Linked DNA regions of Casimicrobium huifangae. The protein of the gene in region 1 interacts with the protein of each later gene in a pairwise test. Links are inferred from orthologs where the notes say so. Each region holds a gene or a part of one and is shown in the gene's direction. Other genes may lie near its edges. The genes, in order: FKL89_RS00580 and recJ.

Region 1 (8,138 bases):
CGCCAACCAGGACCTTACGGCCAGCGATAGTTATCCACAGGAAGACGCCATTCACGATTCCGAAGAAGGGGCTCCGAGCCTTCTTCGGAATGACGAACGCCCCACTACGGATTCCGAAGCAGGGCCGAAACCCGCGCCAGACGTCTCTCTTCGGAATCCGAAGCAGGCCCGTACAGTACGTAGTAGTTGTATTAATGAAATACGTACTACTGCGCAGGCGCGCGCACTGGACGATCTGCAATGGCCCAAGCGCTTTGCGCAACTGAAGGCGGAACAGCAGGCGGGTGCCAAGGTGGCATTGCAGCAGGTTGATGCCTCGCTGAGGCAGGACGTGCTGGACGAATGGGCCGCGCGTTGTAGCAACCACGGCATCCGCAATCCCGCTGGGTATCTGTTCGGCATCATCCAGCGGGCCATCCACGGTGAGTTCAATGCCTGGGCCAAGAAAGACCCGCCACCGGCACCCACTCAGCCAAACGAACGGCCACCACCCGCACCACCACCCCAAACGCAGGGTAAGCCGGTGCCACCAGAAGTCGCCAGGCAGCACATCGAGCGACTGCGAGATCTGCTCGCCAGCAAGTGAGACGACCGACAAGGCGGTGAAGTGGACGCCCATGGATGCCAGTAGAGCTATCCCCTGGGGATAGTTCCACCGTTGGGGCGGATGCCGTGCAGTCGCAGGCCTCGCCTCGAACATCTGCAGCAGCATCGGCGTTGTCCGCCCTGATCCCGACGTGCAGCGTTCGCTGGCGCTCCATGGAGCTATCCCCAGGGGATAGCTCGCGCCGCAGGCGGCCACCACGCGCTGAACCGGGGTCTGGCAGGTTTCGGTTTGTTGACTGACGGCCTTCCGCTTCCTGCCGAAGCTGACCGCTCCTTTCCACACAACGAGCGGACACCATGGCAACCAATGAACCTCTGCAACTGAATCTCGGTTCCCTGCGCAGCGCGATGTCGCTGACGCTTCACACCCACCACGCCTCGCGCATCTGGCATGGCCGTGCCGCCGCCGAGGGGCGACCCGGCATCGTCGGCCTGAACGGCTACATCGCCCAAATGAACAAGATGCGGCGCGGTTCGGAGCAGGACGACCCGTACTCGGACTGGTGGATGCTGCGCATCGAGGTCAAGCTCGACCAGACCAAGACCACGCTGCAATCGCTGCGCGAGCAGGTGGATCAGGCGCTGGCAAGCGTGCCGCCGGCACTCAGCCTGGGCGAGAACCTCAACGTGCAGCCCGTCAAGTTGCCGCTGTTCGTCAATGCGCAGCTCGGCTTTGCCGCCGTCTATCTGCTGGCCGACTACGACGACATCGCCCGCAAACTGATCCTCGCCCACCACACGGCGCTCATCGACCGCAGCACCTTGGAGCGCTGGCTCAACGAGGGCGCCCATGCACTGCGCAGCCTGTTCTCGCTGGCCCAGCAATACCGCTATTCGGGCTGTACGCGCGACGACTTCGTGTCGAAGAACGCCGCAGCACGGGCGGCGTTGGAGAAATTCGGCGAACTGCCGCAGGACGTGCTGGAAGGCACGCGCCGCTCGAAGTTCGCGCCGCCCATCGTGCGCCGTGGCCTGCAACAGCGTGCTGAGAGTCCTGCTGCAGCGCCTGCCCCCAACGACGAGGCCGCCACCGGCGCGGTGCCCGAGGTCGGCGCCGGCGAGGTCGAGGGCGAGCAGGCATGAGCGATCCGAACCGCGAACCCCGCTACTTCCAGGGCCTGCAACAGGCTGCCTTCATGAAGCTGGAACACGCTGCCTCTCTAAAAGGCCTTTTAAAGCCTTTTAAGGGTAAGGGGGATCTTGAGGGCTGGGCCAGCCAGTGCTTCGCCATGCGCGACGAGTTGATTGGCTTGGCGCAGCGGCAGGTGCTGCAACAGGCAGTCGGGCATCCCTTCCACCTGCTGCCCGTGGAGTTGGCCCAGCAAACCACTGGCGCAGGCACGGCGTTTTTGCGCTGGCGCAAGCACGACCGCTCAGCCATGGGCGTAGCCCTGTGGCAGGAATTGATGGCGAACATCGGCACGCCGGTCAACCTGTTGGCCGAGCTGCACGCGATTGAGCTTCAGCGCATCACGCTGAACATGCAGATCAGCCTGTTGCACACCTTGGGCAGGCAGGCCCAGGAGTGCGCCAGCAAGGCCGCCAAGGCGGAAGACGCCTACCTGCGCAGGCTCAAGTCCATCCCACCTGGAATGCGTGATCGGTGATGACACCGGACACCCCAGTACGCGCCCGACGCCGACGCGGCTCGGGTATTTCAATCACCATGGAGATTGCAACATGAGCACGCATTTTTGGGGCGAAGGCAACATTGGCTCCCCGCCCGAGTACCGGGAGTTCCCCAACGGCAACGACGAGCCGCGGCGCTTGCTGCGGCTGAACGTGTATTTCGACAACCCCGTTCCCACCAAAGGCGGCGACTTCGAGGATCGCGGCGGCTTTTGGGCGCCAGTGGAAATCTGGCACCGTGACACCGCGCACTGGAAAAACCTCTACCAGAAAGGCATGCGCGTGCTGGTCGTCGGCCGCATGGAGCGCGAGCCCTGGACGGACAACGAAGATCAGCCACGCGAGACCTGGCAGATCAACGCGCGCAGCGTCGGCATCCTGCCGTTCCGCATCGAGTCCGTGACCCTCAGCCCGAAGCCGCAGGATGCGGAGGCAAAGTCCCAGGCAGTCCAGGAACCGGCTGCGCCAAAAGAGCCGCGGCGTAGGAAGTGACCCGGCATGGGCCGGCCACTGTTCGCCGTTCCATGCTCTCGCGAGCTATCCCCAGGGGATAGCTCCATCAACGTCCACCGGCTTCCATGCGCTCCCGAAAATCGCGGCTCCCGGCCCGCACACCCCGGCTGCACGCCATCTCCGCCCCAGCCATTCCATCCTGTGAAAGTGGTCGCCACCGCTTGCGACTTGTTTGCTGCTGCCCCTGGCGGTGCCCGGCATCCTCGATTCCAGCAACTCAATGAACCACGGAAATCGGATGGACGGACATGCGGCTGTTCTTGTGCGAGAAGCCCTCCCAGGGCAAGGATATTGGCCGGATTCTCGGCGCGACGCGGCGCGGTGAAGGCTGCCTCAACGGCTCCGGCATCACCATCACCTGGTGCATCGGCCATCTCGTAGAAGCGGCAGCACCCGAGGTCTATGACGCGGCGCTCAAGCGCTGGTCGCTGGAACAGTTGCCCATCATTCCCCAGCAGTGGCGGGTCGAGGTCAAACCGAAGGCCGCCACGCAATTCAAGGTCGTCAAGGCGCTTCTGGCGAAGGCGACCCATCTCGTCATCGCCACCGATGCCGACCGCGAGGGCGAACTGATCGCCCGAGAGATCATCGACCTGTGCGGCTACCGTGGCCCCATCGAACGCTTGTGGCTGTCGGCGCTCAACGATGCGTCGATCCGCACCGCGCTCGGCAAGCTACGGCCGTCGTCCGATACGCTGCCGATGTATTACTCGGCGCTGGCGCGTTCGCGGGCAGACTGGCTCGTCGGCATGAACCTCAGCCGTCTGTTCACGGTGCTCGGGCGGCAGGCGGGCTACGACGGCGTGCTGTCGGTCGGACGTGTCCAGACCCCGACCCTGAAGCTGGTCGTGGATCGCGACCGCGAAATCGCGGCTTTCAAGTCGGTGCCGTTCTGGGCCATCGACGTGTCTTTGTCCGCAGAGGGTCAGGCTTTCTCCGCGCAGTGGGTTGCGCCCGATGGCTGCACCGACGACGCCGGTCGTTGTCTGCAACAGCCGGTCGCCCAGCAGGCGGCGCAGCAGATTCGTGCTGCGGGCAGCGCCCAGGTGGTGTCGGTCGAGACCGAGCGCGTGCGCGAAGGCCCGCCGCTGCTGTTCGACCTGGGGACGCTTCAGGAGGTCTGTTCCAGGCAGCTCGGGCTGGACGTGCAGGAGACATTGCAGATCGCCCAGGCCCTGTACGAGACGCACAAGGCCACGACCTACCCGCGCTCGGACTCTGGCTACCTGCCCGAAAGCATGTTCGCCGAGGTGCCCGCCGTCCTGGACAGCCTGCTCAAAACCGACCCGTCGCTGCGACCGATCATGAGTCAGCTCGACCGCTCCCAGCGTTCGCGCGCCTGGAACGACGGCAAGGTCACGGCGCACCACGGCATCATTCCGACGCTCGAACCCGCGAACCTCTCTGCTCTGAGCGAGAAGGAACTGGCGGTGTACCGGCTGATCCGGGCGCATTACCTGGCGCAGTTCCTCCCGCACCACGAGTTCGACCGTACCGTGGCTGAGTTTTCCTGCGGCCGACAGACGCTGGTGGCCGCCGGTAAACAGGTGGTCATCAAGGGCTGGCGTCTGGTGCTGGCCGAACCGCAAGCGGACGAGGACTGCGTCGACGCGGCGCGCAGCCAGGTGCTGCCCCCACTGCGTGAGGGCCTGGCGTGCCAGGTGGCCGAGGCCGAGATCAAGGCGCTCAAGACGATGCCGCCCAAGCCCTATACCCAGGGCGAACTGGTCAAATCAATGAAGGGCATTGCGCGCTTCGTAACCGACCCGCGCCTGAAGCAGAAGCTGAAGGACACGACGGGCATCGGCACCGAGGCGACGCGGGCCAACATCATCAGCGTGCTAATCGCCCGTGGCTACATCGTGAAGAAGGGTCGCTCCATTCGCGCATCGGATGCGGCGTTCACGCTGATCGACGCCGTGCCCGCAGCGATTGCAGACCCCGGCACAACGGCGGTGTGGGAGCAGGCGCTCGACATGATCGAGGCCGGACAGCTCACCCTGGACGTATTCCTCAGCAAGCAGGCCGCCTGGATTTCGCAGTTGATCGCGCAGTACGGCAGCATGTCCCTGTCCATCAAGCTTCCCCATGGGCCAGCATGTCCGCAGTGCGGCGCACCGACGCGCCAGCGCACCGGCAAGAGCGGCCCATTCTGGTCGTGCAGTCGCTACCCCGACTGCAAAGGCACGCTGCCGGTCGAATCCGGTACGCCCAAGCGTGGCGCTTCGCGCTCGCGTAGCAGCGGCCGCAAAGGCGCCTGACTGACTCCGTTTCCCGTGGGCCGCGCCCTGTTTCAAAGGCGTGGCCCGTGTCCCGCACGCCCCTGCGGGTCGCCCAGCGCGCAACGCCTTCTTGTCCGTGTGCGCGTCCCGTCCAGCCGTCCCCGGCTGCGGGACTTGAAGGTAGCTTTTCCGCGAACCGTCTCCCGCGTGTTCTGCTGGTCTGTGTTTCTCCCGCCCACTGCGAAGGGCCCCCCGATGGCTTGCCTGGCAGCGCGAGCCACCCGGAGACCCTTTGTGGTCAGCGGTATTCGGTGCCGGTGCCCACCGGCGCAAAAACGGGCTCCCTTTGTGCGCGGATGTGCGCCAGACGATGCCGGCCCCAGCCACGACATGGGCCGGGTGTGATTGCTGATGAGCAGACGGTTCTAGCGACGACCGGGCCTGCAACAGCCCACGGGTGGTTATTTCCTCCCGAGCCGAAGGTCAGCGAGCCTTCGGCGCCTTTATCTCGCCGATCAACGTTCCGAGCCAATGGCCGGCCACAGCAACAGGAAACCGACGCATGCAACAACCGGAGAAAGTACGAGCCGCGTTCGAGCGCGACCTTGGCAACAAGGTGCTGTTCATCAAGGGCGGCAAGCTGCTGTTCATCGATGGCATCAATCTCAAGGCCATCGCCGACCGTAAGGCGTATTTCGCTTCGCTGCGTGCGCGGCAGGCGCAACCCATTGTGGTCCTGGCCGAACTGGGACAGGACGAGGCATTCGCCCTGTGGAAGCAGCATGTGCTGGGCGACACGCCCGAGTGAGCCAACGCACCCAAGCACCCCCCTGACAGCCCGCACTCGATGCGGGTTTTCTGTCTCTGCGCCCACCAATCCGGGCTGGGCCGAATGCCGTTTTCCAACTGACGCAGCGCGCCCCCCGGACGAAGCTGCCCGCATGTTCGCTGATTCGTCAGCACATGCCAGCAGCCATGGGTTCCAGGCTGCCGCGGGTTCTTCCCGCGTAACCCGCCAGTCCGTATCGCATCAAGTCTGCGGACGCGCGTCCCCGTGACGTCGATGCTTTTTATCCACCGCGTGCGGGAGCTGCCATCCCGTGAGGGACAAGGCCCCGCTTTTCCAAGGAGCCTACCCATGTCCCACAAAGCCTCTTTCGGCCAGTTGGCCTTGACCTATTGCGGCAAGTTCCTGCCGCTCGAAGTCCTGCAAAGCGCCGCCGGCCACTACATCGGCACGCGCGATACCGAAGGTCCCGTTTCGCGGGAATCGCACGAGTACTTCCGCAGCCATGCAGCGGCTCAACGTGCCCTCGAAAGAGGCGGCTGGTCCCAGCTCGCCATTCCCTGATCCAACTGGAGGAATCACGCCATGAATCAACTGCTGCCGCGAGAAGTCGTCGATCAGATCATGCGGGAAGAGCAGCATTTCGCTGCCGCGCCCCAAGCCTTCTTCGAGGCATGGAAGCGTGGTGCCGAGATCGCTGGCCCCGAATGGTTTGGCGACGGCACCCGTGACGGCCTGAACCAGGCCAAGAGCAAGTGGGATCTGCGTCCCAACATGCTGCGGCTCAACGATGCCCTCGGTGTCCTGAGCAGCGGGCAACGCATGTTTCTGTCCGCCATGGTCAGCTTCTACAACGCGCACGAGGGCGGTGCCATGCTCAAACGCTGCCACTTCCACGGGCTGTCGGACTTCGACGGTCTCGACTTGGAACGCCGCAAGGTCATTGCCGACTTGATGCTGAACTACAGCGGCTGGTGAACCCGTTTCCGGCACACCCCCGTCTTTTCGTTCCCCACGAGGGACATGCGCCCACACGGCCATGTCCCTCGATTTCCTTTCCGTTGCCCAGCGTAAAGCGGCTGAATCAAAGCCAACGATCAGCGTCGACTGACGCATTTTCCCTTTTCAACCCACCGGGTCCAATTCCCGGTGGCGGGAATTGGCTCCATTATTCAATCTGGAGAGTTCCCATGTCCCAGAATCCCAATCCCTTTCTCCGCGGCTACTGGAATTTGAAGATCGTCCGCACGCTGTCCATCAGCTACGAGGACGGAAGCCCGCATGTCTGGCGAAACATCCACCCGAGCCAGCAACACCTTTCCGACGAGGAATTGATTTCATCGTCCTGCATCGTCACCAGCGATTTCGCGGTGGTCACGAACGGCTCTGAACCTATAAGCGCCGAGGTGCTGGCCGAATGCGATGCCGATGAAGGCGTTAACGGCGAAGGCGTGATCGGTGCCGTGGTCTATGCCATTCATGGCGAGGACTTCGACGGTCGCCTGATCCACGTCGGTGACAGCTATTCGGTCGAGGCCGCGCGGGAAGTCGTGCAGCGCCTGAGTTTCGAGACCGGCTACTACAGCCGATGCTGGGAGATCAGCAGCGCGCACATCAGCCAGGAAACCGGCCTGTACCTCGCCAATCTGGCGGACCTTGCCACGCCGGAGGCCTTTCTGTTCATCGCCTTTCGGGTTCCGTACAGCCCGGCGATTGGCGTCAAGCTGATCTCCACGCCCTGGACGGACAAGAACCTGGAATACGCCGAGGGCATCACCGCCGAGCAGCTTCGGCAGGAGCACCGCAGCAAGGGCATGCCAGACGACCTGGCGAACATCCTGGAACTGGCTGGCCAGGCCGATGTGCGCATCCTCATCCTCGACGCTGACGCGCCCGTGTTGCTGGGCCTGCCGCTGGCCGAGCCCTAGCAAACACACCACGCGCCCACCTTCCTCTTTGCCCTCCATGCCAGCCTGTCTCCTTTCTGGGAGCCGGGCTGGTCCTATTTCATAGGAGCACTTTATGTTCCCCGACCTCATCTCGCCCGCGCGCGACTTCGAGCATCAGCTTGGAGCCTGCGTCAACGCCATGGGCCAGGACGACGCCATCGGCCAGATCCTGGTATTCGAGCGCTTGAGCGGCATGCTGCACATGCGCCATATCGCCAGCGCCGATCTGGCAGACACCGACATTGATGCCTACGAAATGGTCGTCTTCGACGGTGGCAACACCGGCGGCGACACGTGGAAGCACGTGTTCTTTCCACGTCAGCGCGAACACTACTTCGTGTGCCAAGCCTGACCACCCAGCCCCTTTCGAGGGGCCTTTTCTTGTCGCGGCGCAGGAAAGCGGGTGCGGCGCGGTGCGGTTTCCTGAGCGCA
Region 2 (8,195 bases), 3.1 Mb from region 1 along the record:
GCGAAAGAAATCCGCGCCATCCAGGACGAATGGAAAGCGCTGGACAAGAAAAATGGCGGCGCGCCGAAGCCCAAGTGGGACAAGTTCAACGCAGTCTGCAAGGAAGCCTACGCCCCGGCCAAAGCCCACTTCGACAGTCTGCGCAAACAGCGCAACGAGAACGCATCGGGTCGTGAGAAGATCATCGACGCGATGGCTGCACTTGGCGATGAAGCCGCCGCCCCCCTCACCGAGGGGCAAACACGCGACTGGCACGATCTGGAAAAGCGCAAGTCAGCCCTCTTCGACCAATGGAAGAAAGGCGGTGGTGTCGCCAACGCCGCGTGGAAGGCGCTGGACGAGAAATTCGATGTCGCCCTCAAAAAACTCGACAGCGCCCTCGATGGCGCGCGCGAGCCCGAGATTGCGCGGCGCAGGCGCCTGATCGCACAGGCCGAGGAATTAGCCAAGGCAACGCCGTCGCGCGAGACCACCGACGCCACCATCACGTTGCAACGTCGCTGGGCTGCCGAACGTCCGCAGAACCTGCCACATCTGCGCCGCAAGGACGAGCAGAAGCTGTGGGACGACTTCAAAAAGCACACCGATGCCGTGTTCAAAGCGCGTGACGCCCAGCGCGACCAGGTGAAAGCGCAGTTCAGCGAGGCGACCAAGGCACGCTACGCCGTGATTGACGAGGTCAAGGCGCTGGCGAATGGCGATGACGCCAAGGCGATTGATGCTGGTATTGCTGCCACGCGCACGAAGTGGCGCAATCTGCCCTTCGTCGAGCGCGAAAAGGCGCGCGATCTCGACCGCAAATTCGACGACGCGCTGGTGGCGGCGAAGAAGCGCGCCACCGTGCTGTCGCGCGGCAGCGTGATCGAGGCGATGAAGAACACACTCGCTGCGATCACTGCCACCGAAGCCGCCGACAAGACTGCGGCAGCGCTGGTGATTGATGCCGAGCTGATCGCTGGTATTGATTCACCTGCCGAAATCGCCACCGCTCGCCGCATGCAGCAATTGCGCTGGCTGTCGGAGCGCCGGCAACTGCCGACCGCGCCTGACGCCAAGATCACCGCCATCCGCACGCTGCTTGGCGCCTTCAACGCCACTGGTGCCAAGATCACCCTCGGTGAACGTGAGCGGTTGACGCGGGCGATTGAGGCGGTAGGCGCCGCCTGACGCGCCGTCCTGCCCTTGGCCAACGTCTTACTGCTGCCCGGAGCCTTGCCTCATGATCAGGCAACGCTCCGCGCCTTGACCGAGGGTTTGCCACCGCATCCGGCCCTTGCTGCAAAGTTGCGCGGCGCCAGTGTCGCCAAGCTCGAAGGCTCGTGGAGTGATGCGGAACGCGCGGCGGGCAGTTGCACCGGTGATTTGCCTGGCGGGTTGCTTTTGCACGCCGCTACCGTCAACACGTTCACCAACACCGCAGCCACGCTTGCAGTTGCATCACCTCTGTCTGCGGCGCTGGGTCTCACCGATCTAACGCCACTGGATCCTGGCACGCTGCAACTCACGGACGCGGAAGCGCGAGCGCTCTGCGATACCTGTAGCGAACACCTGCGGGCAGAAGACATCGACCTGACTTTCGTCGATGCCCACCGCTGGCTGATAAGCTGCAATCACCCCGTCAATGTATTGACCGAACGTCCTGACTGGCTGATCGGGGAGAACCTGCGCCCCAACCTGCCACGCGGCACTGACGCCCGTCTGGTGGAGCGCTGGATGAATGAGCTGCAGATGCTGCTCTACACCCATCCGGTGAACATCGCCCGCGAGGATCGCGGCCTGCCACCAGTCAATGTGATCTGGCTCTGGGGTTTCTCGTCAACGTCGGCCACTGGCACCGAGGCTACTGAACCGTACGTAGCCATCACGACAATTGCAGACTTCGCAACGGCGTTGCGCAACGGTGATCTGACCGGCTGGCAGCAGGCATGGTCTGCCCATGCAGAGGCCATTCTCGACGCCGACCAGATCATTTTCGGTGACAACCATCCACTGTTGAGAGTCACGCCGAACAAGCCGGGCATCATGCACAGCCTGTTCGCCCGCTTCGCTCGACCACCCGCGCTCGCCGGAACGCTTGCAAGTCTGCGCGAGCAAGTTGCCGAAGTCCGGTCATGACAGCCCATACCGGCAGCGCACCCTCGCTGCGACGACGACCAATTGACACCGAGGCCGAGCAGTCACTGCGCACGCAGGGAATTTCGCCACTGTTTTCACGGCTCTATGCGGCACGCGGCATTGCCAATGCCAGCGATATCGAATGGAAACTCTCGCAACTGCCGCCGCCCAACTTGCTCAAGGGCATCGACGCCGTTTGCGAGCGTCTGCTCCGGGCCATCGGCCAGCGCGAACGCATCCTGGTTGTTGCCGACTACGACGCTGATGGCGCCACCGCCTGCGCTGTTGCCCTGCGTGGCCTGCGGGCGATGGGGGCCGAGGTTGGCTACATCGTGCCCAACCGCTTTGAGTATGGCTATGGACTGACGCCGGAAATCGTGGCGCTCGCGGCGCAGGAATCGCCGCAGGTTATTGTCACTGTCGACAACGGCATCGCCAGCGTCGAGGGCGTCGCAGCAGCGCGCGCGCTGGGCATCGACGTGGTCGTGACCGATCACCATCTACCCGGCGCGACGTTGCCCGACACGCCGACCATCGTGAACCCGAACCAGCCGGGTTGCACTTTTCCGAGCAAGGCCATCGCCGGTGTTGCCGTGATGTTCTATGTGCTGCTGGCTTTGCGTGCGACGCTTCGCGAACGTGGCGTGTTCAACGCTGACACGCAGCCCGACCTGAATGGCCTGCTCGACCTCGTTGCGCTTGGCACGGTAGCCGACGTGGTGCCGCTCGATGCCGTCAACCGTCGGCTGGTCGAGGCAGGGCTGCGCCGGATGCGCGACGGCAAGGCCTGCGCCGGTGTCAACGCGCTGTTCGAGGTCGCCAAGCGCGATGTGACACGAGCAACCGCCTATGACCTTGGCTTCATGCTCGGTCCACGGGTCAACGCAGCTGGCCGGCTTGACGACATCTCGCTGGGCATCGAGTGCCTGACTACCGACGACCCCGCCCGTGCCACCGAAATTGCTGGCGAACTTGACCGCCTCAACCGTGAACGTAAAGGCATCGAATCCGGCATGCGCGACGAGGCGGACCGCATGATCGCAGCCAGCATCGACGCCACGCAAAAGAGCATCGTTGTCACCGATCCCACCTGGCATCAGGGCGTGGTGGGCATCGTCGCCGGACGGCTGCGCGAGCGGCATCATCGGCCCACCATCGTGTTCGCACCGGGCGACGAGGGCGAACTGAAGGGCTCGGGCCGGTCAATCCCCGGTTTTCATTTACGTGATGCACTTGACCTCGTATCCAAGCGCGCGCCGGCGGTGATGCGCAAATTTGGGGGCCACGCGATGGCTGCGGGGCTCACCATCGCCCAGGCCGATTTCAGCGCTTTCGCAATGGCTTTTGAGCAAGTCGCGAATGAGTGGCTCACTCCTGAACAACTGGAGCAACGGGTCGATAGTGACGGGTCGTTCGATCTCGCAGAGTTTGACTTTGACACCGCCGAAGCCCTGCATCGTCATGTCTGGGGGCAGGCCTTTCCGGCGCCGATGTTCGATGACGAATTCGCCGTGATGGATTCGCGCATTGTCGGCCTCAAGCACACCAAGCTCAGGCTCAAGCGCTCAACTGCGGGCGGCCGTAACGCACCGGCGCGCATCTTTGATGCAATCCGCTTCAACACCACCGAGCCGCCACCGCAGCCAATGCGAGCCGCGTACCGCGTGTCGCTATCGGAGTATCAGGGCGCGCAGCGGCTGGAGCTCATCGTGGAGCATTGGTGGCCTGCAAATCAGGTCTGAGCGGCCAGTTTTTTCGGGGCCTTTGCCAGCCAGGCCTGGCGGATCAGTTGCTGCACGACTTCGGGGTTTGCATCACTTAGTCTGATACGCACGCCAACGACCTTACCACCCCACAACAGTTTCTCGACGAACTCGGGATGCAACGTCAGCGCAACCTCGCGCGCCTGATCCGGCACGAACACATGAATGTGCGTCTCCTCCGGCGGGATGGTTACAAAGATCTTGCCGCAAACGCGGAACGATGTGTAGTGGAAATGCGGCTGCTCTGCCACTTCGGACAGCGACAACGCAAATAGACGCACAGCAGCGATTGGCATCATGCCCGGACATTAGCCCCCGCGGCATGCAATGGCAACCATTGATGTGTCGTGCGAAACGACAGATGTCTTGGTAGCAATTCAGAGCAAAGGTCAGAAAAAGCAGCTTGGCGCTTATCTGAACAGGCCGTGGCGACGAAGCTCGCGGCGATAACTTCTGAAGTGCAGGTGAAATTGCACGCCGTCAAAATACTGTATAAAATTACAGTTATGAAGGCGCAGTTTTTCACTCAACTTGCTGCTAGTCACCCTGTACTGCGCGATCATGTGCGATTGGGAGCAGAGACCTCCACCAGCACAGCGAATGGCGCGGTATCAGGCAATAACGGACTCAGGGGCGTAGCCAGCAGCTTTGCTGTACTGGATGCCTATCTGCCATGGCAGGGCTGGCCTGCGGGCGCGATGACCGAAATCATGACCGACGCATCCGGGTGCGGTGAACTGTCATTACTGCTGCCTGCAATGGCGCGGTTGACCCAGCAAAAGCGTCCAATTCTTTGCATCGGCGCGCCTCATGAATTGTTTGCACCGGCTCTGGCGCAGACAGGTGTTGACCCGGATTACGTCACGCAAATTCATTCAGCCAGCTCATCATCAAAACACTTCAAGGAGAACTTGTGGTCCGCCGAACAAGCCTTGCGAACTGGGCTACCGGGCATAGTGGTGCTGTGGACTCCTGCGCACTCGATATTGACACCGGAAATCTTGCGACGGTTGCATCTGGCGAGCCTGGCGGGCGCAGGCAATGCGCCTGCTGCGACGACGCCCCCTGTACTGATTCACTTCCGTGGCGCCTCATCCATGTCGCAGCCCTCACCGGCCTGGTTGCGCTTTGGCTATGCGGCGGATGATGCACATATTCGTCTGCAAATCATCAAGTGCCGGGGGCGTGAACTGACGCGACCACTTATTACGCTGGATCGTGCCGCAGTGCAGGCCAGACTTTATCGGCAAAGGGTCGCGTCACAGCTGCTCGATAGCACTGTCGAATTTGGCATCACGTCCCTACCGCACATTAACGCAGCAACCCAATACGCCTCAACAACGTTCGCAGTCATTGCAGCAAACGCAACACACGAGGCGAAAGAAAAATCGGGCCGGGCCAACACGCAGCCGAGCCATTCCGAAGATCAGCACGCTACACACCCACCTATTTCCACCAGCACGGCGCACTAGGGCGTGTTAAGCAATGTGGCTGGCGGTTCACGTCCCTCATCTGCCTCTGCAGGCACTGTCGGACTCTATTCAGCAATCGGTCCCAGCCCTGATTTTTGACCGGGTCGGGCGACGTGATGTCGTAATCGCCTGCACCCGTATCGCCGCAGAACTTGGCGTCAAACCCGGGCTGCAACTGGCTGAGGCTCACGCACTAAGCAACCAGCTTGTGGCCCTGCCCCGTAATCCAGGACGCGAGACGGAATGCCTGCAACATCTGGCCAACGTACTGGCGGTACTGACGCCCAACATCCACATCAGCGATGACTTTGGCCTGCTTCTTGAAGTTGGCTCTTCGCGCGCACTATTCGATGGCTACGAGAAGCTTCTGCGCAACGCCATCGTGCTGGTTGATGCCCAACGCCTTCGCGCGAACCATGTGCTTGCGCCAACCGCTCGTGGCGCACGCTGGCTGGCAAAAGCACACCGGGAACTGCTGATCGAGGAGCAGATTGACGAATGGCTGGACGATCTGCCAGTCAGGTGCATGGATATCAAACCTGATCTCATCAAAGCTCTCGGCGAGCTCAATCTGCATTTCCTGTCGTCAATCCGCCGTATTGAAACTGCCGAACTTAACCAGCGTTTCGGCACGGAATTGACAATGGCACTCGATCACGCCTACGGCAAAGTCTCATGGTCGTTGCCATTCTGGAAGCCTGCACAGGCCTTCCACCAGTATGTCGAATTTCTGGAGCTTGTCACCGACCAGCAGCACTGGTGGCCTGGCGTCTCCGTTCTTCTGCATCAATTGCAGGAGTTCCTGCGACTGCGTTCGCAAGCAGCAATATCAGTTTTGTTTTCATTTTCAAACGGTCGCCAGCAGACGAGCCAGCTGAGTTTGGCATCAGCTCATGGCATTCATCTGGCCAGCGAATGGTTGCGGCTGCTGCAAGCCCAGCTTGAGCGCAGTTCAATCCATCATGAAATATCGCGAATTGATCTGTTCTGCAGCGACTCAAAAGCATTGCAAGTCCAGGCGCTGGATTTGTTCGATCAGCATAGAAATCGGCAACAAATATGGCAATCGCTGCTCGATCTGCTGACTGCGCGTATCGGAATGCAGTACCTGCTGCTGAAACCGCGCAACCATCAAAGCGCGCTACCGGAATCCAGAAGTATTGCATCAAGCCCGCCCTCATCCGGCAATGCAACTTCACTGCGACCCACCTGGCTGATCGATCCGCCGCGTCGCCTGTACGGCGACACATTACGCCGTTTACGTCACTCACTGGTACTGCGACAGCCAGAGCGCATCGAGACACTGGATGGCAACACCTCAGCTGATCAGGTCAACGCGGTTCATCGCGACTACTACATCGCCATCGCTGAACGTCATAGCTACTGGTGGGTGTATCGTGAACGGGCGACAGATTGCTGGTTTTTGCAGGGCATCTTTGCTTAGGCAAGCACAACGTCCCGGTATCAGGCATTACCGATGAAACCTGTCTATGCGGAGCTTTTTTGTCGCTCCAATTTCAGCTTCCAGCATGGCGCATCCCACCCGGAGGAGCTGGTTGAAACTGCGTACGACCTTGGCTATGGTGCCCTTGCCATCACTGACGAATGCTCGCTGGCGGGTGTAGCGCGCGCCTTTACCTCATGGCGAGATGCCTGTGAAAAGAGAGGGCATTCAATTGAAAGCTCTCCGCTGCGCCTGATCGTTGGTGCCTGCTTCCGCTGTGATGACAGCGAGATCATCCTGCTGGCGAAAACCCTCAGCGGCTACGAACATCTATGCCAGCTTGTGACCCGGTGTCGGATCGATACCGACAAGGGCACCTATTCCTTCGATCCGGGCGAGCTGTCAGCAATCAGGCAATGCTGTGCAATCATCATTCCCGGTTCATCCTCAGAAGTGCTGGGCACACTAATAGAGAAGACCAGCCAGCTTTCATGCGCCATTGGCTTCGTGCGCAAATTGACCGCAACCGATCCCCTGCGCTTCGAGCATGCGCTTTCTGTGGCACAGAAGCACACCCTGCCTTTAACCGCTTGCGGCGATGTACTCATTCATGACAAATCCCGACAGGGTTTGCGCGACATTTTGTGCGCAGTCAGGAATCACACCACAGTGGATCAATTGGGCGAACTTGCCGAACAAAATGCAGAGCGTTGTCTGAGGCCGCTCACCGCGCTGACACATCTCTACCCCGCTGAATTGCTGTTGAACAGCGTGGCAATTGCGAGGCTTTGCACTTTTACGCTGGCAGAGCTTCGCTATCAATACCCTGAGGAGTTTGTTCCTGCGGGACTGTCTGCAGCAAGATACCTTCGCAAGTTGACCCGCCTCGGTGCCAACCGCCGCTATCAAAACCACATTCCATCGAAAGTCAGAAGCCAGCTGAGGAAAGAATTCCGACTGGTCACCGAGAAAAAGTATGAGGCCTATTTTCTGACCGTGTACGACATCGTGCGTGAGGCACGGCGTCTGGAGATTCTTTGTCAGGGCCGTGGCTCTTCGGCGAATTCCGCGATCTGCTATTGCCTGCACATCACGGAACTTGATCCCGCACGATGTCATCTGCTCTTTGAGCGCTTCATCTCCAAAGAACGCGACGAGCCGCCGGATATCGACGTCGACTTCGAACACGAGCGAAGGGAAGAAATCATTCAATACGTGTTCAAACAGTACGGCCGTCATCGTGCAGCGCTCTGCGCAACGGTCATTTGCTATCGCACCAAGGGCGCAATCCGTGATGTCGGCAAGGCGCTCGGGTTTTCTGAAGATCAGCTTGACCGCATCAGCAGGAATCTCTCGTGGTGGGACAAAAGGTCTGAACTGCACCAGCGGCTCGCCGAAATT

Evidence for each region.
Region 2: the proteins of FKL89_RS00580 (region 1) and recJ interact in binary tests that used the Escherichia coli proteins (3 or more experiments, as listed by UniProt). The link is inferred for Casimicrobium huifangae from one-to-one orthologs.

What each region holds. Positions count from the first base shown.
Region 1 is NZ_CP041352.1:127,314-135,451, forward strand. What follows is about bases 2,560-5,502. They hold FKL89_RS00580 (DNA topoisomerase III), read left to right. Parts: upstream 2,560-2,996; coding sequence 2,997-5,009; downstream 5,010-5,502. Other genes in these bases: FKL89_RS00575 (single-stranded DNA-binding protein), read left to right, coding at 2,560-2,727. Outside these bases: FKL89_RS00560 (STY4528 family pathogenicity island replication protein), read left to right, coding at 1-586; FKL89_RS00565 (PFL_4669 family integrating conjugative element protein), read left to right, coding at 904-1,689; FKL89_RS00570 (DUF3158 family protein), read left to right, coding at 1,686-2,213; more of FKL89_RS00575, read left to right, coding at 2,287-2,559; FKL89_RS00590 (hypothetical protein), read left to right, coding at 6,109-6,321; FKL89_RS00595 (hypothetical protein), read left to right, coding at 6,343-6,735; FKL89_RS00600 (DUF5983 family protein), read left to right, coding at 6,948-7,685; FKL89_RS00605 (hypothetical protein), read left to right, coding at 7,780-8,058.
Region 2 is NZ_CP041352.1:3,183,489-3,191,683, forward strand. What follows is about bases 1,485-4,484. They hold recJ (single-stranded-DNA-specific exonuclease RecJ), read left to right. Parts: upstream 1,485-2,111; coding sequence 2,112-3,857; downstream 3,858-4,484. Other genes in these bases: FKL89_RS14365 (hypothetical protein), read left to right, coding at 1,485-2,115; FKL89_RS14375 (MmcQ/YjbR family DNA-binding protein), read right to left, coding at 3,848-4,177; FKL89_RS14380 (hypothetical protein), read left to right, coding at 4,304-4,484. In the rest of the region: FKL89_RS14360 (DUF349 domain-containing protein), read left to right, coding at 1-1,167; more of FKL89_RS14365, read left to right, coding at 1,183-1,484; more of FKL89_RS14380, read left to right, coding at 4,485-5,350; FKL89_RS14385 (Y-family DNA polymerase), read left to right, coding at 5,364-6,794; FKL89_RS14390 (error-prone DNA polymerase), read left to right, coding at 6,828-8,195. UniProt on the Escherichia coli protein: Single-stranded-DNA-specific exonuclease.